DNA from 3 places in the Enterococcus wangshanyuanii genome. Region 3 is predicted to be linked to each of the others. Evidence: predicted binding sites of a transcription regulator. Region 3 holds the regulator's gene; each other region holds the start of a gene.

Region 1 (8,092 bases), 1.1 Mb from region 3:
GATTCCATTTCATTGTACATATCCTCCTGTTGTCTACTTTATTTCAAAGTGAAACTATTTTTAATTATAATTTCTACTACTCACTATATTATATCAAATAAAAAACATTATGTACTCTATTTTTTATTTAAAAAATAAATAAGTTGCTATTAAGATAATCTATATACACTTTCGAACGTGTCTCTACTAATTTAACTCTATAATATTAAATTTCTTCAACACAAACAGACCATTGACTTTAAATTTAATCAACAGTCTGTTTACAATCATCTTTATTTCACTAAAAAAGAGCCAAAACTATCTTAGATAGCTTTGGCTCCTTTAATATTAACTATTTTGTAAACTCTTCAACCAATTCAATAACTTCTTCCATTGTATCGCAGTCATTCAACGCACGATCCGCAAGTTCAGTCATTTTCTTAGTATCTAGACGTTTCATCAAGCTGCGTGTTTTAAGGATAGATGTTGCGCTCATAGAGAACTCATCTAAGCCCATCCCTACTAATAGAGGCACTGCAGTTTGGTCGCCCGCCATTTCTCCACACATACCAGTCCATTTACCTTCAGCATGAGATGCATCGATCACGTTTTTGATCAAACGCAAAATTGAAGGGTTGTATGGTTGGTATAAGTAAGAAACGCGTTCGTTCATACGGTCTGCTGCCATTGTGTATTGGATCAAGTCATTTGTTCCGATACTAAAGAAGTCAACTTCTTTGGCGAATTTATCCGCAATCACAGCTGCTGCAGGAATTTCGATCATGATACCGACTTGAATCGTATCAGATACGCTTGTTCCTTCAGAAACTAATTTTGCTTTTTCTTCATCGAAGATTTTCTTCGCTGCTCTGAATTCTTTTAATGTAGCAACCATTGGGAACATGATACGTAAGTTACCATGAACAGACGCACGTAATAATGCACGCATTTGTGTGCGGAACATATCATCGCCACGTTCAGATAAGCTGATACGTAATGCACGGTAACCTAAGAACGGGTTCATTTCATGCGGTAATTGAAGATAAGGTAATTCTTTGTCTCCACCGATATCCATTGTACGAACCACGACAGGTTTGCCGCCCATGCCTTCTAGTACAGCTTTATAAGCAACATATTGATCTTCTTCTGTTGGGAAGTCCGGAGAATCCATGTATAAGAATTCTGTACGGTATAAACCAACAGCTTCCCCGCCATTGTTGTGTACGCCTTCTAAATCTTTCGGTGTACCAATGTTGGCAGCTAATTCGATATGTTTGCCGTCAGCAGTTACTGTTTCAGCATGTTTTAGTTTATCCCATTCAGCTTTAAGGTCAGCGTATGCTTTACCTTTTGCTTCAAAATCAGCTTTTTCAGCGTCCGTTGGATGAACGATCACATCGCCATCGATCCCGTTTACCGCTAAAATATCGCCTTCTTTCACTTTTGAAGTGATTTCTTTTGTTCCTACGATTGCAGGAATTTCAAGAGAACGCGCCATAATAGCAGAGTGAGACGTACGTCCGCCAATATCCGTTACGAATGCTTTCACATACGTGCGGTCTAACTGAGCAGTATCACTTGGAGTCAAGTCATGGGCAACCACAACCACTTCTTCGTTGATCATTGAAGGATTAGGAAGCGTTACTCCTAGTAAGTGAGCTAAAATACGTTTTGCAACGTCGCGGATATCTGCTGCACGTTCTTGCATGTAGGCATTATCATCCATAGCTTCGAACATACCGATATACATATCAGTCACTTCTTTTAATGCTGCTTCAGCGTTTACTTTATTATCTTGGATGTTTTGTTTGATTTGACCAATCATTTCAGGGTCAGATAAAACCATCAAATGCGCATCAAATACTTGCGCTTCTTCTTCGCCAAGGCTTTGTGCTGCTTTTTCTCTGATTGCTTGCAGTTCAGTCGTTGATTTTGCTAAAGCTCCATCTAAACGGCTTTCTTCTGCTGCTGTATCTTCTACATTTTTTTTGTCGAAAGATAAATCAGGTTGAACTAACAGGTAAGCTTTAGCGATAGCAACACCATCACTTGCGGCAATTCCTTTTAGCATATCAGACATTATTCTGACAATCCTTCTTTTTTCATTGTGTCAACGATTGCTGCTAATGCATCAGCTTCGTCTACACCATCAACTGAGATAGTCACGTCTGAACCTTGACCAACACCTAGAGACATAACGCCCATGATTGATTTAAGGTTAACAGATTTACCTTTGTATTCTAAGTTGATATCTGAGTTGAATTTACTTGCAGTTTGTACTAATAATGTAGCTGGACGAGCGTGAATCCCTGTTTCTGCTACGATGTGAAAATCTTTCTTTTCCATATGAATCGGTCTCCTTCGTAAGTAAAATAATTTTTTATGTTAGGGTTTTCCTTTCTCTGCTTGCTTCAAATAAAACAGACATCGAGAAAATACCCTTTCAATTTTTAAGATTACCATTTTTTTAAGGTAGATACAACACTTTTCACCTATTTTTTATTGATTGAAAGGCTCTCTTAATTTTCTTCTTTCATATAACGATATATAATTCGTCCATTTAATCCAGCTTCTCCGACAAAAGACATTCGATCTGGTAAATTCTTCCACACTTCCCGAAATGCTGGAAAATCTTGCGGATCGACGATCAGTTCAGAAATACTGCCTTCTTTTAGTGCATTGATTTGTTCTTCAAACGGATTTTCGATCATTCTTTGCTCACCGCTTTCTGTTTAATTTTAAGCTGAAATCATTGTATGACAAAACAAAGCAATTGTCTAAGCTAATTCCATATTTTTTATCCTTTAAAGAGATTCTTTTTTAAAGTTCAATTGCTTGATTCTTCTGAGAAAGATGCTATAATATTCTCAAAGGTCAAAAATGGTCAATCAGTTTTTGATCTTTCTTAAAATGACTTTGATACATAATTAGTCTTATTTTGAAAGGACGTGTTTTATCCTATGATCTGTCAAAATTGTCAGCAAAATCCAGCAACGATCCATTTATATGCGAATGTTAATGGTGAAAGAAAACAACTTGACTATTGTCAAAGCTGTTATCAAAAATTAAAAGCACAAGCAAATGATAATCAACCAACCATGTCTCAGCAAGATCCATTTGGTTTTGGAAGTTTAGATGATCTCTACCGCTCATTATCCCGTCAAATGCAGGAACAACAAGGCAATCCGAATGGTCAAGTGCCGCCAACACAATTTGGTGACGGTAACGGCTTCAACGGCGGCCAGCCTCCACGCGGCGGAGCAGGACAAGCAGATGGTTTACTTGGCGAATATGGTATCAATATCACACAAGCGGCTCGTAATGGTGATATCGACCCTGTTGTCGGACGTGATGAAGAAATCAAACGCGTGATTGAAATTCTCAATCGCCGGACAAAAAACAATCCTGTCTTGATCGGTGAACCAGGTGTTGGTAAAACAGCTGTCGTTGAAGGTTTAGCACAAAAAATCATTGATGGTGATGTTCCTCAAAAACTGTTAGACAAAGAAGTGATTCGTCTAGATGTCGTTTCATTAGTCCAAGGAACAGGCATTCGTGGTCAATTTGAAGAACGTATGCAAAAGCTGATCGAAGAAATCAAGCAAGCTGAAAATGTCATCTTATTTATCGATGAAGTACATGAAATCGTCGGTGCCGGTGCTGCTGGTGACGGCAATATGGACGCCGGTAATATTTTAAAACCTGCGCTTGCTCGAGGCGAACTCCAAATGGTTGGGGCAACAACATTGAATGAATACCGCATCATCGAAAAAGACGCTGCTTTGGAACGTCGGATGCAGCCTGTTCGTGTAGATGAACCCACTGTCGATGAAACGATCGAGATTTTGAAAGGTTTGCAAAAACGCTATGAAGATTATCATCACGTAAAATATACAGATGAAGCAATCAAAGCTGCTGCAACCTTATCTAACCGTTATATCCAAGACCGTTTCTTACCAGATAAAGCAATCGACTTATTAGATGAATCAGGCTCAAAAATGAATTTGACGATTCAAATCGTCGATCCAAAAACGATCGAAAAGAAATTAGCCGAAGCAGAACAGCAAAAACAACAAGCCTCTGCTGAAGAAGATTTTGAAAAAGCGGCCTACTACCGCGATCAAATCAATAAATTACAAGTGATGAAGGAAAAACAAATCAGCGATGAAGAAACTCCTGTAATTAATGAGAAAGCGATCGAAGCGATCGTCGAGCAAAAAACAGGAATTCCAGTTGGTGATCTGAAAGAAAAAGAACAAACACAATTGAAAAACTTAGCAGTCGACTTAAAAGCTCATGTTGTCGGACAAGATGATGCTGTCGATAAAGTCTCAAAAGCGATTCGCCGTAACCGTGTAGGTTTGGGTAAACAAAATCGACCAATCGGTTCTTTCCTATTTGTTGGACCAACTGGTGTTGGGAAAACAGAATTAGCGAAACAATTAGCCTTTGAACTATTCGGATCAGAAGATTCGATGATTCGTTTTGACATGAGTGAATACATGGAAAAACATAGTGTCTCTAAATTGATCGGTTCACCTCCTGGCTATGTTGGATATGATGAAGCTGGACAATTGACTGAAAAAGTGCGCCGCAATCCATACAGCTTAGTGTTACTTGATGAAATTGAAAAGGCACATCCTGACGTGTTGCATATGTTCTTGCAAATCCTTGATGATGGACGTTTAACAGACGCTCAAGGTCGAACAGTCAGCTTCAAAGATACGATCATTATCATGACAAGTAATGCTGGGACTGGAAATGTGGAAGCTAATGTTGGTTTTGGTGCTGCTCGCGAAGGCGTGACAAAATCTGTTTTAGGTCAGTTGAATAACTTCTTCACTCCGGAATTCTTGAATCGTTTTGATGGTATCATTGAGTTCAAAGCTTTAAGCAAAGAAAACTTGATGAATATCGTCAGCTTGATGCTGGATGAAGTGAATGGCTTACTCGCTCACCAAAAAATCCATATCGAAGTTCCAACAGACGTAAAAGAAAAATTAGTCGATTTAGGCTACGATCCTTCTATGGGTGCAAGACCATTGCGTCGAACGATCCAAGAACAGATCGAAGACGGAATTGCTGAATACTATTTAGATCATCCAGAAGACCATGATTTAGTAGCTAAATTGGATGATGATGGGAAGATCAGCGTAACTGGTGCAACTGAAACTGTTTCTGAAGAAGCTCCTTTATCTGATTCTCCTGACAGCGAACAAGCAATAGAAGAATAAAAAAATGAGGTCAGCGAATGAGCGCTGATCTCATTTTTTGTTTTAATGGGTAAAATCACAGATCTTTTTACTTTCATCATAGAAAATCACATGTGCCTGCTCTAATTTCGCAATTGCTTTTTTCAGCGCATCAATAAGGTCTTGTGCCAAATTCAATCCAAAATTTTCTTGAACGTTGTACCTTCTGGCTTTTCATCTACAAACGTTTAGACACATCACAGCATGTCCAGCCTCTTTCATCTAATTGACGATTTATCCTAGGCTAGATCGATCGTTCAGCCAAACGTTATTTATCTCCATATGTCAAAGAATCCCGCTCTAAATAGTCATTTTTAGTTGGTTCCTTCTCTTGGTGTAGCATTCCCCTCACTTCAAACTATTTTTAGTCTTTTACGACTCAAATAAAATGAAAGCGATTTCCTTTTTTGTTTATTCAATGTCTTTTTTCATTTTTTTGAGTCAAAATTCTTTTTATTTAGGCTAAAAAAATTTATAATAATAGTGAATAAATCTACAACAAACGTCAAAAATGTCTATTTTAAGCGAAATTAGCACATTTTAAGTATCAATCTAAAATATAGAAATAAGTCGGGGTGAAAAAAATGAAGCTAGTCAATGTAACCAACAGCTACAAGCAATTAGTCAATAAACAATTGGAAAATACTGATGCCTACTTTGTTAAAGTATATTCGGCTGGTAATACCACTGTCGTTTATTCTGAAGCCACAAAGCATGCAGAAATATTGATCGTCAATAAAAAACGGGCAGTACGCAAAACTGAGATCAATGAAATTTTAGCTTACTTCTTAAAACGTATTCCTAAAGAAAAATACCGTCAAGAAGATATTTCCATCATCGAATTAAAAGACGTAACAGAAATTTCAATTCCTGTGACCTCTAGTTTAGTCGAACAGTAGATGAAACGGCATACTCTATTCTTTTGAGTAGAATGTGTCTTTTTATTTTGTCAGATGCAGCAGCAAGTATTGCTTTCCTCCACGCAAGCACTGCTTTCTTGCTAAGTTCAGTGATTCTCTTTATGCTTGAGAAACATTAGTGAAAGGAATTTAGACGATGGAATTTGGAACTAAAATCAAAGGATTACGAACAGAAAACCAATTAACACAAGAACAATTTGCCTTGCGTTTAAATGTTACAAGACAAGCCGTTTCAAACTGGGAAAATAATCGAAATCTACCAGATCTTGAAATGTTGATCCTAATTGCTCGTTCATTTCATATTTCACTTGATGAATTGATATTAGGAGGAAATACTGTGAATAATATAACTGAAAAATTGATTCAGGATGGTAGTGAAACAAGGCGAGCAAGATTCAATATGATCACAACATTGATTGGCGCTTTTTTATTGTTTTTTGGTTTTGCCTGTTTCTTCATCAAAGCAAACTCTGTCGAATATATCGACCAATCGGGCATTTTGCATGAAAATTTTTATCTTTTACCAATTGGTTTCTTCTTCATTTTTACAGGGATCATCGTCTTTTTGGTCATTGGAATCAACTATGTGAGAGAATTGATCAGACACAGAATCTAAATTCATAGTGATTTATTTTTTTTACACTAAAAAGGACTGGGTCGTAACTCCTAGAGTTAAGTCCCAGTCCCTTTTATATTTTTTATAATAAACTTTTTAATTCTACATCCGGATACTTATCTGCAAACCAACGCTCAGCAAATTGATTTTCAAATAAGAACAATGGTTGATCAAAACGGTCTCTTGCTAAAATATTTCGGCTTGAACTCATCCGTTCATCTAAGTCTTCCGGCTTGATCCAGCGAGCGATTTTACTACCCATTGGGGTCATAACGACTTCTGCATTATATTCATTCAGCATCCGATGCTGGAACACTTCAAACTGCAATTGCCCTACTGCTCCAATGATATATTCTTCCGTCAGATACGTTTTATATAATTGGATCGCACCTTCTTGAACAAGCTGATAAATCCCTTTATGGAATGATTTTTGTTTCATCACATTTTTAGCGACAACTTTCATAAATAGCTCAGGTGTGAAGGATGGTAGTTCTTCATATTCAACCTTTAATTTGCCTTCGTATAAGGTATCACCGATCTGGTAATTTCCTGTATCATAGATACCGATGATATCACCCGCTACGGCTTCTTCTACATTTTCTCTAGAATCCGCCATAAATTGCGTCACATTACTCAATTTTATTTTCTTGCCAGTTCTTCCTAAGGTGACATCCATTCCCCGCTCGAAGGTTCCCGAACAAATTCGAACAAATGCGATACGATCACGGTGAGCCGGATTCATATTGGCTTGGATCTTAAAAACGAAACCTGAGAACTCTTCTTCATAAGGACTGACTTCTTGTCCATCTTCCGTTTTATGACTGTACGGTGAAGGGGCAAATTGTAAAAAGGTTTCTAAAAATGTTTGCACACCAAAATTTGTTAAAGCTGAACCAAAGAAGACAGGGGTTTGATCACCGCGAGCAATTTTTTCTGTATCAAATTCATCTCCCGCTTCCACCAATAGCTCAACTTCTTCTAATACTTGCTGGTAAACACTTTCCTTATGCAATGGATGATCACTTGGAATGTCATTATCGACTAATGGGATAAAACGCTCATCATTGTTTGTCTCAGGTCGATACACTTCTACGCGTTTATTGTAAATATCATAAAGTCCTTCTAGACCTTTCCCCATACCGATCGGCCAATTCATTGGATAAGATTCGATATCTAGCAGTTCTTCTAATTCTTCCAGTAAATCTAAAGGTTCACGACCATCACGGTCCAATTTATTGATGAACGTAAAAATTGGAATCCCGCGTTTTTTGACCACTTGGAATAATTTCTTCGTTTGCGCCTCGATCCCTTTCGCACTATCAATG
Region 2 (8,092 bases), 1.2 Mb from region 3:
TTCATGTAACCAGAAAGGCTGAGAAAAATAGTTGCTATTTTCTCAGCCTTGATCCAGTTACTACCTATAACTACCTATTAATCTTCTCTAGAAACAAAAGGCATCATTTTACGTAGCTCTGCTCCAACTTTTTCAATTGGATGTCCAGCATTTTCTTTACGCATTTGATTGAATTCTTTAAAACCATTTTTGTTATCATCGATAAAGCCTTTCGCAAATTTGCCATTTTGAATATCTGTCAAAACATCTTTCATATTTGCTTTTGCTTCAGCTGTAACCACGCGTGGACCTGAAACATAATCTCCATATTCCGCAGTGTTAGAGATCGAGTTACGCATTTTTTCAAATCCGCCTTCATAAATAAGATCTACGATCAATTTTAATTCATGACACACTTCAAAGTAAGCTAATTCTGGTTGGTAGCCTGCTTCTGTCAACGTTTCAAAGCCTGCTTCGATCAGACTAGTTAAACCACCGCATAATACTGCTTGTTCACCAAACAAATCTGTTTCAGTTTCTTCTTTAAAGGTTGTTTCAAGGACCCCTACACGCGTTGCGCCGATACCTTTAGCATAAGATAATGCAACATCACTAGCCTTACCAGATGCATCTTGATAAACTGCAAACAATGCAGGTACAGCAAAGCCTTCTGTAAATGTCCGACGAACAAGATGACCTGGTCCCTTAGGAGCAACTAAGAAAACATCCACATCTTTGGGTGGTGCGATTACATCAAAATGAATATTGAAGCCATGTCCAAACGCTAAAGCATTCCCTGCTTCTAAGTTTGGTGCAATCTCATTGTCATAAAGATCTCCTTGGATTTCATCCGGTGCTAAGATCATCACAACATCTGCTTTTTTAGATGCTTCTGCTACTGGAAATACATCAAATCCATCGTTACGAGCTGCTTCTGCTGATTTACCTTCACGAATCCCGATGATCACTTGATTCCCATTATCTCTTAGATTTTGCGCATGGGCATGTCCTTGAGAACCGTAGCCGATGATTGCGATCGTCTTTCCTTCTAATTGATTTGTTTCTACTGAATTATCATAATATACTTTTGCCATGTTGAACCCTCCAAATTTTTTATGCTTATAAGCGTATGCTTTAAACCCTTTTTTAATTATTTCCTCTTGTAAACCCTGTCACACCCGTTCGTGCCAACTGTTTGATTCCATAAGGTGCTACGACATCAACAAATGCACTGATTTTTTCACTGGTACCAGTAACTTGGATCACCACTGAACGTGTCCCTACATCAATAACATTCGCCCGAAATGGATCGATAACTGAGAATAATTCTGCCCGAACTGCTGCTGGTGCATTGACTTTGACCAGTGCCAGCTCTCTTTCTAAATGAGCCTCATCTGTGATATCAGAAACTTTGATTACATCAATCTGTTTGTTTAATTGTTTTGTGACCTGTTCACTTTCATTTAAGTCCGCGACCTGAACAACAATCGTTATTCTCGAAACGTGTTCTTGTTCTGTTGGTCCAACTGAAATACTGTCAATATTCACCTGTCTACGGGTCAGCACTCCGCTAAACCGATTCAACACACCAGAATTATTATTAACTGTTGCAGTAATAATACGCCTCATTTACTCCACCCCCAACATCTGATAGTTCGCTTTTCCAGCAGGAACCATCGGCAGCACATGTTCTGTTGGAGAAACCATTACTTCGATAAGTATTGGTCCAGTTTCATTGAAGGCTTCTGTCAGTGCCATCTCCAACGTTTTTGGATCATCGATTCTAACACCTTTGATATGGTACGCTTCAGCCATTTTTACAAAATCAGGCTGACTGGAAAAAACAGACTCTGAACGGCGATTATTGAAAAAGCTTTCTTGCCACTGACGAACCATCCCCAGTGACTGATTATTTAAAATGACGATTTTTATCGGAATATTATATTCATTTAAAATAGCTAATTCTTGATTCGTCATTTGGAAGCCTCCGTCACCAACAAATAGAACAACTTCTTTATCCGGACAACCTAATTTTGCGCCAATTGCCGCAGGAACGCCGTAGCCCATAGTTCCAAGACCCCCACTTGTAACTAACTGCTTTTCATTTTTGAATGGATAGAATTGGGCTGCCCACATTTGATGTTGTCCAACATCTGTCGCAACGATCGCTTCTCCTTTTGTTAACTCACCAATGAACTCAATTACTTTTTGTGGTTTTATTTCTGTGTCTTGTTCTTTATCGTACTTAAATGGATGCAATTTTTTTCTTGAAAGATTCAGTTTGTTCCAATCATTCCAACCGACACATGCTACATCGATCTTTAACATCTCCTTCAAGGTTTCTTTAGCATCAGCCACGATCGGAATTTGTGTATCAATGATTTTTCCTATTTCAGCTGGATCGATATCTACATGTGCAATTATTGCATTTGAAGCGAATTCTTTCGGTGCACTTGCTAATCGGTCATCAAAACGTGACCCAATGTTAATCAATAAATCACAATCAGTTAAGGCCATATTTGCTGCAAAAGAGCCATGCATCCCACCCATTCCTAAGAACAACTCTTGCTCCGTCGGAATCGCTCCTAATCCAAGTAAAGAACTCAACGCTGGCAACTGATACTTAGTGATGAATTCAACCAACTCTTTTCCAGCATCTGCATGCAGAACACCTGCTCCTACAAGTACTAAAGGCTTTTTAGCAACAGCTAATGCTTCCATTAATTTCTTCACTTGTAGTTTATTTGGCTTGACCGTTGGCTGATAGCTTGGTAAGTGAAGTTTGACATCAATATCGGCTTCCGCCTCCATTACAGTCATATCTTTTGGTAAATCGATCACAACTGGGCCTTTTCTACCTGTGGTTGCAATGTGAAAAGCTTCTTCAATGATTCTTGGAAGTTCTTTTGTATCACGAACTTGATAATTGTTTTTCGTGATCGGCATCGTTAAACCAATGACATCTGCTTCTTGAAACGCATCCTTGCCAATACCATCAGTGATCACCTGTCCGGTAAAAACGACCATTGGGATCGAGTCACTCATTGCATCCGCGATCCCCGTAATCGCATTCGTTGCCCCAGGTCCGCTTGTCACTACAACCACTCCTGGTTTGCCTGTTGCTTTTGCATAGCCTTCTGCTGCATGAACTGCCCCTTGCTCATGTCTTGTCAAAATATGAGGAATATCCCCATCATATAAAGCATCATATAGAGGAAGAACAGCACCACCCGGATAACCAAAAATCATTTCTACCTTTTGCTTCAACAACGCATCGATCAAAATCTTTGAGCCGCTTTTCATTTTTTTCTGTTGTTCTGCCATGAACGTCCCTCCTCTAGTCTAGCAAATCTTCTGGAATCTGCATGATGCCTCCTGTATGAGCTGAAGTGACTAATGCCGTATAGCGAGCTAAGTATCCTGTTTTTACTTTCGCTTTAAATTTCGGCAAATGATCGTTCCGCCTAGCCATTTCTTCATCGGAAACATGCAGTTCCAGTGTTCGGTTGGTCAAATCTATCTCAATTTCATCCCCATCTTCGATCAAAGCAATCGGTCCGCCTGCTGCTGCTTCAGGGGAGATGTGTCCTACAGCAATCCCTCGTGTAGCACCTGAGAATCGACCATCGGTGATCAGCGCAACATCTTTGCCTAAGCCTCGTCCAACAATACTTGAAGTTGGCGCTAACATCTCCGGCATTCCCGGTCCACCTTTGGGTCCTTCATAGCGAATAACGACCACATGGCCTTTTTTCACTGTATGATTATCGATTGCTTCAACCGCTTCATCATGAGAGCTGAAACAGATCGCTTTACCAACAAATTTCTTGATCGATGGATCAACTCCGCCAACTTTGATGACACTGCCTTTCGGTGCGATATTTCCGTAAAGGATCGATAACCCACCGACTGGGCTATATGGATTTTCTTTAGGATGGATGACTTCTTCATTCTTGATCACTGCATCTTGAACATTTTCTCTGATCGTTTTTCCTGTTACCGTGATTCTATCTGGATGAATTGCATTGCCTAAATCAACTAGTTCTTTCATGATCGCTGGTACTCCTCCAGCTTCATGTACATCGTGCATGGAATAAGCAGAAGAAGGAGCAATTTTTGAAAGATACGGAACTCGTTTGGCGATTTCGTTGACTTCTTCTAAGTTGTAATCAATTTCTGCTTCATTTGCGATCGCTAATGTATGCAGCACGGTATTCGTTGATCCACCCATCGCCATATCTAAAGCAAATGCATCATCGATTGCTTCTTTAGTCACGATATCTCTTGGTTTGATTTGCTTTTTGACCAAATCCATCAGATGAAAGGCTGATTTTCTAACCAATTCTCTTCGTTCGTCAGAAACTGCTAAAATCGTCCCGTTCCCTGGAAGTGCTAATCCTAGGACTTCCATCAAGCAGTTCATTGAATTTGCTGTAAACATTCCAGCACATGACCCACAAGTCGGGCATGCATTTTCTTCCATAAATTTAAATTCTTCTGCAGTCATTTTTCCTTCTTTGAAAGTACCGACTGCTTCAAACATTGAAGATAAGGTTGTCGTATGTCCTCTAGGATCAACACCAGCTTTCATAGGACCGCCGGAGCAAAAAATCGCTGGGACATTCGTTCGAACACTAGCCATCAACATGCCCGGCGTGATCTTGTCGCAATTAGGAATATAGAAAACACCGTCAAACCAATGGGCATTGATCACTGTCTCCGCTGCATCAGCAATGATCTCCCTACTTGGTAACGAATAGCGCATACCAATATGGCCCATCGCAATTCCATCATCAACCCCGATCGTGTTGAACTCAAAGGGAATCCCTCCTGCTTCACGAATCGCTTCTTTGGCAACATCTGCTAATTCTCTTAGATGAACATGCCCAGGTACTATATCAATATACGAATTACAAATTGCAATAAATGGTTTCTCCATATCTCTAGCATTTTTTACCTGACCTGTTGCATACAGCAAACTTCTAGCTGGTGCTGCTTCGATTCCTTTTTTTATTTGATCACTACGCATTGTTCATCCACTCCAATTCAATTCAGTTATCGTCTTTACAATACTTCCTACCAAAAAAACATCCCAATCATAATGAATGGGATGTCTTAGTAAGAATCCCATCTACCAAAGACAAACAGGACTCAAACATCTGCAAAATTTCTCAGTGTTCTAAGTCCTTCACGATAAAATAATGACTAATACGTGGTTGTTGTTTGTTTTTTTCATGGCAATGGTCTCCTCGTTTAAAATCTATAAAGATTAAAATTCAATGTGATAAATACAAGCTTTTGTTAACTATAAACCTAATAAATGAGATTGTCAATAAAAAATAGTGAAAAAAGTCAGAAAATTCCAAAAATGTTTGTTACTGTTTTCCGACTTTATGTTTTATAAATAAAAAAATCCGTACCTTTCACTTAAGGTACGGGCTTTTTAGCTCTTTTGGAAATAATACAGCGGTTTGTGCGACAAACGTCTCATCTGTCTTTTTTTATCTTCAATGATCGTCATCAGCTCTTCAGAGAATGTTTCTAAAATAAGCTTCCCACCTTTATACGTGCTGCCGCCCATTGAAATCACCTCATCAGGTGTCAGAATAACTTTTCTGTGCGCAATCTTCTTAAAAAATTCTTCGACTAAATACGTAGGAAGATAGAAATTGTTTTGAGCAGAAAAAGATTCTAAATAAATAAAATCGTCAATACTGATGTAGCAATCATCCATGGAAATAAAATTGACCGATTTATCAACATATATGTCTCTCTTTTGCAAAATTTCATTGATTTTTTTGTTCAAAAGATTCAATGTTTCGATTTCTTTGACGAAATGTTCCAGCTCACGATAACGTGCTGCTTTTCGTTCCTCAAACGTCACTCGTAAAGCAACGCTGATCGACACGATCACTGCGCCAACTAATACGCCTGTTATGCCTGCGATAAAAACAACCATCCGAATCCCCTCACTCTTCTTTACTTGCTTTTTTAGTATAACATACTCTTTCACAAGCGTAAAAACATAGAACAAAAAAATGAAAAGGAGTCATTTACTTAAATTTTTACAATTCTTTTTGAAACGAATACAGAAAATCTGCAAGACAAAATCAACATCAATATTGTCAATGAAAACAATAATACTCAATCAGTGGGCGGTTATGTACAACAAGGTAGAGTAGTCAATAAATGGATTTATTTCATATTAGCATTTTTCTTAGGCTGGATCGATGCTCATAAATTCTACTCTGGTTTTTCTGGAAAAGGCATCATGTATCTTGTTTTCAGTTGGACTGGTATTCCAGCTCTTATTGCTTTCTTCACTGCAATCATGACTCTATTGAAGCCTGCAGACCAAAACGGCAACATTGTTGTCACTTCATAATATTTATTTTGAGAATAATAACAGTAGAAGGCAGAAACCTGACTCAACGTTTCTACCTTCTATTTTTTTGGTTCGTTTAAGTTGACCTTTTTTGACCAATAAAGTATACTTTTTTTAAGCATTCAAGTATGCTTTGTGATAAAATGATTTGAAGAGCTTTTTATATAGGAGGAATATACTATGAACTTAATACCAACAGTCATTGAACAGTCATCTCGTGGAGAAAGAGCTTATGATATTTATTCACGATTATTAAAAGATAGAATCATCATGTTAAGTGGTCCGATCGATGATAATGTAGCCAACTCAGTTATTGCTCAATTATTATTTTTGGATGCGCAAGACTCTGAAAAAGATATTTACATTTACATCAATTCTCCTGGAGGAAGTGTTTCAGCTGGCTTAGCAATTTTTGATACCATGAATTTTGTTAAAGCTGATGTCCAAACGATCGTTCTTGGAATGGCTGCATCTATGGGCAGCTTCCTGCTAACTGCTGGACAAAAAGGCAAACGTTTTGCCTTACCTAACGCTGAAATCATGATTCATCAACCGCTTGGTGGAGCACAAGGACAAGCAACAGAAATCGAAATCGCTGCAAAACACATCTTAGACACTCGCGATCGTTTGAACAAAATCTTGGCTGAACGTACTGGTCAACCTTTAGAAGTCATCGAACGCGATACAGACCGTGATAATTTTATGACCGCTCAACAAGCAAAAGAATATGGCTTGATCGATGAAGTAATGGAAAATAGTAGTGCATTAAGCTAAAAATTTGATTCCCATGCCCAAAATTCTTTTCAGAATTTTGGGCATTTTTATTTAAACTCTGACTGAAAAGCGCTACACTAGAAGTAAAGAAATGAAGGGATGTATAAAAATGGATATTTCAATTATTGATGCAACAAAAGTTACCACGGAAAATGGTTTAGTTATCGGGAAAGAGACCGCTCCCGTAAAAATGGTCGAATTTATGAACGTGCGTTGTCCTTACTGTAAAAAATGGTTTGAAGAGTCTTTTGAGCTATTGGAAGGTTACGTCAAAGAAGGGAAAGTTCAGCGTATTATCAAGCTGTTCGATAAAGAGAAAGAAACCTTACAGCCTGGAAATGTGATGCATCATCATATTGACTATACTATGCCTGAAAAAGGATTACTTAGCTTAAAACAAATGTATGACACTCAAGATCAATGGGGTCATCTTTCTTTAGCCGATGTTGCGGTCTTTGCACAAGATAATCTGCAGCTAGCTGAAAAGAAAAACCCTGAGATGATCGATGCTGTGATCGCTGAAGCAAATGCAGCTAATATCAAATTTGTTCCAACAATCGTTATTGGTGAACATATCTTTGATGAATCTGTTACGAAAGAAGAACTGATCCGCTATATTGAAGGCAATTAACAAAAAAAAGACAAAGCTATTTTGGCTTTGTCTCTTTTTTGTTCTTCGCTTCCTTCTCAGTGAGTGAATCTTCGGTCTCTTTTTGAGCATCTTCACTAAAATTCAAGATTTTATCTACGTCTTCTTTGCCCAAAAACTCTCCTAAACCTTCACCTAATTGTTTGATTTGCCGCATAATAAAATCTTTGTCCTCAACACCCATCACATTCACCTGATTTCTATTTTTTTAGAACAAGGAACTTTGTAGTTATGCACTTTTTTCTCTAAGCTTTTCAGCAAATTCATTGATTTTTCTGATTCGATGATTGATTCCAGACTTTGAA
Region 3 (8,092 bases):
CTATATATAACGTATCCACGCCTACTGCCAATAACGCCTCCGCCTGTTCAACAGACTCAGCTGTTGCAATAAGTTCAATCATTTTGAATCCTCCTTATAAAAGCTGAATGAGTTCGTTCAGCCCTGATTGAAAAATAGGAAAAATTGAAGGCGGTGCTCTTCGCCGCAATCCATTTTTATCTTTTTTCTGAAGGGCTAGCTCATGAAGCTAGATAATGTAAAGCTGAATGAACCTGATCAGTATCGACTGAAAAATAGAAACATTTTTTACGATGCTCTTCATCGTGGACAAATATTTTCTTTTTTCCGAGATGCTGGTTCATGAAATTAAACAAGTTAAAAGTCGAACGAACTTCTCTCTATCTCTACCTAGACAAACTACACTCCAGCTTCAAGCTCTCTTTATCTATTGTTCTATAATCTTCTAACAACTGTTTCATAGTAGCACAGGTTCACAAACTTTCCAATAGTCTCTCTTCATTTTAACGATGATTTTTCACAAAATAATTTCTTATCATCCTTTATGACTTAAAAAGAAAAAATACCGAGACGTGTCATGAACAACGTCCCGATATCTTACTAGTTATTTTTAAACTTCCTGTAAAACCTGCTCTATTTTAGGCGTTTTTACATTCAACGTTATTTTTCCTTTGCTTGCGCCAATCGTTACTTTGTCACCTAAATGGATCTGACCTGAAAGTAATGCTTCACTCAAACGATCTTCTACTTCTTTTTGTAATGCTCTGCGAATTGGACGTGCACCATATTCTGGGTCAAAACCAACCTTACCGATCACTTCGATTGCAGCAGGAGTAATTTTCACATTCACATCTTGCTCTTTCAAGCGCTGAATAATCGATTTACTCATGATCTTCACAATCTCATGAATTTCTTCCTGATCTAATGAACGGAAAACAACTGTTTCATCCACACGGTTTAAAAATTCTGGACGGAATGCTTTTTTCAATTCTTCCATGATTCGTTTTTGCATAGCATCGTAATCTTTCGATAAATCTTTCACATTGAACCCAACATTTTTTTCTTCACGGATAGCCGTTGCGCCAATATTTGAAGTCATAATTAAAATAGTATTTCTAAAGTCGACTTTTCGACCTTTAGAATCAGTTAAGTGCCCATCATCTAATACCTGTAACAAGATATTGAATACATCTGGGTGAGCTTTCTCTACTTCATCAAGTAAAATCACTGAATAAGGTTTTTGACGAATTTTTTCAGTCAATTGTCCGCCCTCTTCATAGCCAACATAGCCTGGAGGGGAGCCAATCAAACGACTTGTACTATATTTTTCCATAAATTCGGACATATCTACACGCACAAGTGCATCCTCACTGCCAAACATTGTTTCAGCCAAAGCTTTTGCTAATTCGGTTTTACCAACTCCTGTAGGTCCTAAGAACATAAATGAACCAATTGGACGATTCGGATCTTTTAGGCCACTGCGGGCTCTACGAATTGCCCGTGATACAGCTTGAACAGCTTCATCCTGACCGACAACTCTGTGATGTAAGATACTTTCTAATTCAAGCAAACGTTCGCTTTCTTTTTTCTCTAGTTGTTGTAATGGTACACCAGTCCATTGTGACACAACATTCGCCACGTCTTGTTCAGTCACTTGATTGGCATAACCAGAAGCTTCTTTTTGTTTTAATAATAAAATATTTTCAAGCTTTCTAGCCATTTTTTTCTCTTTTTGGCGTAGTCTTGCCGCACTTTCAAATGATTGCGATTGAATAGCTTCTTCTTTTTCCTTGATTAAATTCGCTAAATCCAAACGCAACTCATTAATTTCAGAAGGCTCATCTGCCAAATCTAAACGAACCTTAGCAGCTGACTCATCCATCAAATCAATTGCTTTGTCTGGTAATTGACGAGAATTGATATAACGGACAGATAATTGGACAGCAGCATGTAAAGCGTCGTCTGTAATCTCAACACCATGATGTTCTTCATAGCGCGAACGCAGTCCTTTTAGAATCTCTTCTGCTTCTTCTGATGTGGGTTCATCCACTTGAACTCTAGCAAAACGACGTTCCAAGGCAGAATCTTTTTCAATATATTTTTGATACTCATCTAATGTAGTCGCACCAATTGTTTGTAGTTCTCCACGAGCAAGCGCTGGTTTTAAGATATTTGAAGCATCAATTGCACCCTCTGCGCCACCTGCACCAATCAATGTATGCAGCTCATCGATGAAGAGGATCACTTCACCGTCTTGATAAATCTCATCAATCACTTTTTTCAAGCGATCTTCAAATTCACCACGATACTTTGTGCCGGCAACTAACGCTCCCATATCAAGCATCATCAAACGTTTTTCCTGCATATCTTCTGGTACTTCACCATTAACGATTTTTTGTGCTAAACCTTCAGCAATTGCCGTTTTACCTACACCAGGTTCACCCACTAAAACGGGATTATTTTTAGTACGGCGGCTTAATATCTGAATTAATCGTCTAACCTCTTGAGAGCGACCGACAACTGGATCCAAATCATTCTCACGTGCTAGTTTGGTCAGGTCACGTGCTAATGAATCCAATGTTGGGGTTCCTTTAGGTGCTGCCTTTTGTGCTTGATTATTACGTCTGCGGCCAACATTTCCACTCATTTGAGGATCTGTAATACCAATTTTTTTCATTAGCAGCTGACGCATTTTTGATAAACTTAGTCCTAAATTCAATAAAATACGTGAAGCAAGGATATCCTCATCGCGTAATAAGCCTAACAAAATATGTTCAGTCCCTATATTAGGTGCTCCTAAACGTTTTGCTTCATCTCCAGCATAAGCAAAAACCTGTTTTGCACGAGGAGAATAAGGTAAGTAAGTTCCTTTAGGATAAGCTTTAACTGTACCATATCCAGTTAATTGTTCAATCTCTTCACGAATATCTGTCTTATTTGCATTTAGCTGACGCAGCGATTTTCCTGCGATTCCATTTGGTTCCAATACTAATGCTAAAAGCAAATGCTCAGAGCCTACGGATTGGTGTCTAAAATATTTTGCTTCTTCCTGTGCGATGGCTAAAACCGCCTTGGCACTTTCTGTAAATAATTCGTCCATACTATCATTCCTCCTCGTAACTCAAACGTTCTAAAAATGAATGCATCAATTGAGCACGTAAATAATCTTCATCTGGTCCTGCTTTACATAAAACTTGTTTACCTAGCACAGACAACATTAAATTGCCTTCTCTTTTCGTGATGACTTTTTCCTCGTATAACTTTTGTATAAAAATCAGCGCATCTTTATCTGAGAGTTCGTTCCCTGTAAATTGAGCAATTTGTTTTAGCAACTGATCATCATCAGATATTTGTACTTTAGCTATTCTGATATAACCGCCGCCTCCACGCTTACTTTCAACAGAATAACCACGTTGAATCGTAAAGCGAGTATTGATCACATAATTAATCTGGGAAGGAACACAATTGAATAAATGAGCCATTTCTGCTCTGCGGATTTCAATTTTACTGCTTTCTTCAAGAATTTTCTTTAAATATGCTTCAATTAAATCTGAAGTATTTTGATTACTCATAGTCCTCATCCTTTTCCCTTGACTAATACTGACCTTAATTATACCTAAGTTCAGCTGTTTAATAAAGAAGAATGCCTAATTTACTAAGAAAAGATAAATAATCTAGCCGTTGAAAATAAAATTGGCAACAAAAAAAGAACAGAGCCGTTCTCTGTTCTTTTTTATCGGGAAGACAGGATTCGAACCTGCGACCCCTTGGTCCCAAACCAAGTGCTCTACCAAGCTGAGCTACTTCCCGCAATTATAATAATAAAAAAAGACTAAACGATTAAAAGGAACTGTGTTACTTACCTTCTAACTCGCAGTCAAACCTTTAACTATGCACCCAAAGGGAGTCGAACCCCTAACCTTTTGATTCGTAGTCAAACACTCTATCCAGTTGAGCTATGGGTGCTAAAAATCATCTCAACACAGGTTGTGATGAATGCCGAGGACCGGAATCGAACCGGTACGGTGATCACTCACCGCAGGATTTTAAGTCCTGTGCGTCTGCCAGTTCCGCCACCCCGGCGAATGAACAAGCTAAGCGGAAAACGGGGTTCGAACCCGCGACCCCCACCTTGGCAAGGTGGTGCTCTACCACTGAGCTATTTCCGCAGTTTGATGCCGGCTAAAGGACTTGAACCCTCGACCCTCTGATTACAAATCAGATGCTCTACCAACTGAGCTAAGCCGGCGTATTTCGCCAAGTTTATCAACAAGACTTAAAAGATGCGGGTGAAGGGACTTGAACCCCCACGCCGTAAGGCGCTAGATCCTAAATCTAGTGCGTCTGCCAATTCCGCCACACCCGCAAAATATTTCTATGAGCCGTGCAGGGCTCGAACCTGCGACCCTCTGATTAAAAGTCAGATGCTCTACCAACTGAGCTAACGGCTCAAAAAATGGAGGTTGACGGGATCGAACCGCCGACCCCCTGCTTGTAAGGCAGGTGCTCTCCCAGCTGAGCTAAACCTCCGATACAACACGTTTAGCGCGGCGACGTCCTACTCTCACAAAGGGAAACCCTTCACTACAATCGGCGCTAAGAAGCTTAACTTCTGTGTTCGGCATGGGAACAGGTGTATCCTTCTCGCTATCGCCACCACACTGGGTGTTGTTGTATTTAATTGAGTGATGATTCACTCAAAACTGGATTGAAGCTTGTAATCAATGCTTACCAAGATCTTTTATTTTATTTCTTTTTGGTTAAGTCCTCGACCGATTAGTATTGGTCCGCTCCGTACATCACTGCACTTCCACTTCCAACCTATCTACCTCATCATCTCTGAGGGGTCTTACTTTCTTAAAGAAATGGGAAATCTCATCTTGAGGTGGGCTTCACACTTAGATGCTTTCAGCGTTTATCCCTTCCCTACATAGCTACCCAGCAATGCCCTTGGCAGAACAACTGGTACACCAGCGGTAAGTCCATCCCGGTCCTCTCGTACTAAGGACAGCTCCTCTCAAATTTCCAACGCCCGCGACGGATAGGGACCGAACTGTCTCACGACGTTCTGAACCCAGCTCGCGTGCCGCTTTAATGGGCGAACAGCCCAACCCTTGGGACCGACTACAGCCCCAGGATGCGACGAGCCGACATCGAGGTGCCAAACCTCCCCGTCGATGTGGACTCTTGGGGGAGATAAGCCTGTTATCCCCAGGGTAGCTTTTATCCGTTGAGCGATGGCCCTTCCATGCGGAACCACCGGATCACTAAGCCCGACTTTCGTCCCTGCTCGACTTGTAAGTCTCGCAGTCAAGCTCCCTTCTGCCTTTACACTCTGCGAATGATTTCCAACCATTCTGAGGGAACCTTTGGGCGCCTCCGTTACCTTTTAGGAGGCGACCGCCCCAGTCAAACTGCCCACCTGACACTGTCTCCCAGCCCGATTAGGGCTGCGGGTTAGAGGGTTCATAACACAAGGGTAGTATCCCACCAGCGCCTCCACCGAAACTAGCGTTCCGGGTTCATCGGCTCCTACCTATCCTGTACATGTGGTACAAACACTCAATATCAAGCTACAGTAAAGCTCCATGGGGTCTTTCCGTCCTGTCGCGGGTAACCTGCATCTTCACAGGTACTAAAATTTCACCGAGTCTCTCGTTGAGACAGTGCCCAAATCGTTACGCCTTTCGTGCGGGTCGGAACTTACCCGACAAGGAATTTCGCTACCTTAGGACCGTTATAGTTACGGCCGCCGTTTACTGGGGCTTCAATTCTGAGCTTCGCCGAAGCTAACCCATCCTCTTAACCTTCCAGCACCGGGCAGGCGTCAGCCCCTATACTTCATCTTTCGATTTTGCAGAGACCTGTGTTTTTGATAAACAGTCGCTTGGGCCTATTCACTGCGGCTGACCGAAGTCAGCACCCCTTCTCCCGAAGTTACGGGGTCATTTTGCCGAGTTCCTTAACGAGAGTTCGCTCGCTCACCTTAGGATACTCTCCTCGACTACCTGTGTCGGTTTACGGTACGGGCAGTTGTTTTCTCACTAGAAGCTTTTCTTGACAGTGTGACATCAGGAACTTCGGTACTATTATTTCCCTCCCCATCACAGCTTGTCCGTACAGAGTAAAGCATTTGACTCTACTCAAGACTTACTGCTTGGACATGCACTTCCAGTCGCATGCATTCCTTAGCCTCCTGCGTCCCTCCATTGCTCAAACAAAAACAACTGGTACAGGAATATCAACCTGTTGTCCATCGCCTACGCCTATCGGCCTCGGCTTAGGTCCCGACTAACCCTGGGCGGACGAGCCTTCCCCAGGAAACCTTAGTCATACGGTGGACGGGATTCTCACCCGTCTTTCGCTACTCATACCGGCATTCTCACTTCTAAGCGCTCCAGCCGTCCTCACGATCGACCTTCAACGCCCTTAGAACGCTCTCCTACCATCACACCAGAGGTGTGATCCACAGCTTCGGTAAACTATTTAGCCCCGGTACATTTTCGGCGCAGGGTCACTCGACTAGTGAGCTATTACGCACTCTTTAAATGGTGGCTGCTTCTGAGCCAACATCCTAGTTGTCTGTGCAACCCCACATCCTTTTCCACTTAATAGTTATTTTGGGACCTTAGCTGGTGGTCTGGGCTGTTTCCCTTTCGACTACGGATCTTATCACTCGCAGTCTGACTGCCGAATATGAATGAATGGCATTCGGAGTTTATCTGAATTCGGTAACCCGAGATGGGCCCCTAGTCCAAACAGTGCTCTACCTCCATCATTCTCAACTTCGACGCTAGCCCTAAAGCTATTTCGGAGAGAACCAGCTATCTCCAAGTTCGTTTGGAATTTCTCCGCTACCCACAGCTCATCCCCGCACTTTTCAACGTACGTGGGTTCGGTCCTCCAGTGCGTTTTACCACACCTTCAACCTGGCCATGGGTAGATCACATGGTTTCGGGTCTACGACTACATACTCATTCGCCCTATTCAGACTCGCTTTCGCTGCGGCTCCGGCTCTTCACCTTAACCTCGCATGCAATCGTAACTCGCCGGTTCATTCTACAAAAGGCACGCTCTCACCCATTAACGGGCTCGAACTTGTTGTAGGCACACGGTTTCAGGATCTATTTCACTCCCCTTCCGGGGTGCTTTTCACCTTTCCCTCACGGTACTGGTTCACTATCGGTCATTAGGGAGTATTTAGCCTTGCGGGATGGTCCCCGCGGATTCCGACGGAATTTCTCGTGTTCCGCCGTACTCAGGATCCTCCTAGGTGCTGTCACAATTTCGTCTACGGGGCTATTACCCACTTTGGCGGACCTTTCCAAGTCCTTCGACTATCCTGACAGACTACCATATCGGAGTCCTACAACCCCAACAAGCAAGCTTGTTGGTTTGGGCTCTTCCCGTTTCGCTCGCCGCTACTCAGGGAATCGAATTTTCTTTCTCTTCCTGCAGGTACTTAGATGTTTCAGTTCTCTGCGTCTACCTCTAACCAGCTATGTATTCACTGGAAAGTAACATCCTATAAAAGATGTTGGGTTCCCCCATTCGGAAATCTCTGGATCATAGCTCACTTACAGCTCCCCAAAGCATATCGGTGTTAGTCCCGTCCTTCATCGGCTCCTAATGCCAAGGCATCCACCGTGCGCCCTTATTCACTTAACCTTATCAACCTTGCGGTTGGGTCTTGACTACTTCTTCTAGCGATAGAAGGTTGGTCAATAAAATAAGCTTCGAACAATTAATTAATTAACTCTTCAACGCGGTGTTCTCGGTTTGTTTTGATTACTTTTTTTACTTCAATATCCAGTTTTCAATGAACAATCGTTTGAGAGTAGACCTCTCAAAACTGAACAAAGTGTTGACGAACCGTGTAGTTCCGTACTATTCCTTAGAAAGGAGGTGATCCAGCCGCACCTTCCGATACGGCTACCTTGTTACGACTTCACCCCAATCATCTATCCCACCTTAGGCGGCTGGCTCCAAAAGGTTACCTCACCGACTTCGGGTGTTACAAACTTTCGTGGTGTGACGGGCGGTGTGTACAAGGCCCGGGAACGTATTCACCGCGGCGTGCTGATCCGCGATTACTAGCGATTCCGGCTTCATG

The links. The regulator CtsR, encoded in region 3, represses protease genes until heat stress. The targets are predictions, from matches to a motif close to TTGGTCAAAAAAGGTCAAANA.
Region 1: a site for CtsR is predicted at 2,850-2,870, ahead of CC204_RS18685 (ATP-dependent Clp protease ATP-binding subunit). Genes of this name have one in related genera too.
Region 2: a site for CtsR is predicted at 6,443-6,463, ahead of clpP (ATP-dependent Clp endopeptidase proteolytic subunit ClpP). Genes of this name have one in related genera too.

What each region holds. Positions count from the first base shown of each region.
Region 1 is NZ_CP021874.1:3,715,895-3,723,986, reverse strand. Features, by position in the region: gene CC204_RS18705 (deoxyguanosinetriphosphate triphosphohydrolase) at 1-13, opposite strand, end outside; gene ptsP (phosphoenolpyruvate--protein phosphotransferase) at 332-2,059, opposite strand; gene CC204_RS18695 (phosphocarrier protein HPr) at 2,059-2,325, opposite strand; gene CC204_RS18690 (hypothetical protein) at 2,499-2,690, opposite strand; gene CC204_RS18685 (ATP-dependent Clp protease ATP-binding subunit) at 2,940-5,213, shown strand; gene CC204_RS18680 (DUF1827 family protein) at 5,816-6,130, shown strand; gene CC204_RS18675 (DUF3955 domain-containing protein) at 6,288-6,767, shown strand; gene CC204_RS18670 (peptide chain release factor 3) at 6,850-8,092, opposite strand, start outside.
Region 2 is NZ_CP021874.1:53,695-61,786, reverse strand. Features, by position in the region: gene ilvC (ketol-acid reductoisomerase) at 78-1,073, opposite strand; gene ilvN (acetolactate synthase small subunit) at 1,126-1,608, opposite strand; gene ilvB (biosynthetic-type acetolactate synthase large subunit) at 1,609-3,303, opposite strand; gene ilvD (dihydroxy-acid dehydratase) at 3,317-5,008, opposite strand; gene CC204_RS00275 (hypothetical protein) at 5,423-5,938, opposite strand; gene CC204_RS00270 (TM2 domain-containing protein) at 6,131-6,364, shown strand; gene clpP (ATP-dependent Clp endopeptidase proteolytic subunit ClpP) at 6,545-7,138, shown strand; gene CC204_RS00260 (DsbA family protein) at 7,248-7,769, shown strand; gene CC204_RS00255 (hypothetical protein) at 7,786-7,971, opposite strand; gene whiA (DNA-binding protein WhiA) at 8,017-8,092, opposite strand, start outside.
Region 3 is NZ_CP021874.1:2,661,302-2,669,393, reverse strand. Features, by position in the region: gene CC204_RS13220 (peptidase U32 family protein) at 1-82, opposite strand, end outside; gene CC204_RS21710 (hypothetical protein) at 203-325, shown strand; gene CC204_RS13215 (ATP-dependent Clp protease ATP-binding subunit) at 590-3,079, opposite strand; gene CC204_RS13210 (CtsR family transcriptional regulator) at 3,084-3,551, opposite strand; tRNA gene CC204_RS13205 (tRNA-Pro) at 3,716-3,789, opposite strand; tRNA gene CC204_RS13200 (tRNA-Arg) at 3,872-3,945, opposite strand; tRNA gene CC204_RS13195 (tRNA-Leu) at 3,977-4,062, opposite strand; tRNA gene CC204_RS13190 (tRNA-Gly) at 4,077-4,148, opposite strand; tRNA gene CC204_RS13185 (tRNA-Thr) at 4,156-4,228, opposite strand; tRNA gene CC204_RS13180 (tRNA-Leu) at 4,264-4,345, opposite strand; tRNA gene CC204_RS13175 (tRNA-Lys) at 4,358-4,430, opposite strand; tRNA gene CC204_RS13170 (tRNA-Val) at 4,437-4,509, opposite strand; rRNA gene rrf (5S ribosomal RNA) at 4,525-4,640, opposite strand; rRNA gene CC204_RS13160 (23S ribosomal RNA) at 4,736-7,647, opposite strand; rRNA gene CC204_RS13155 (16S ribosomal RNA) at 7,878-8,092, opposite strand, start outside.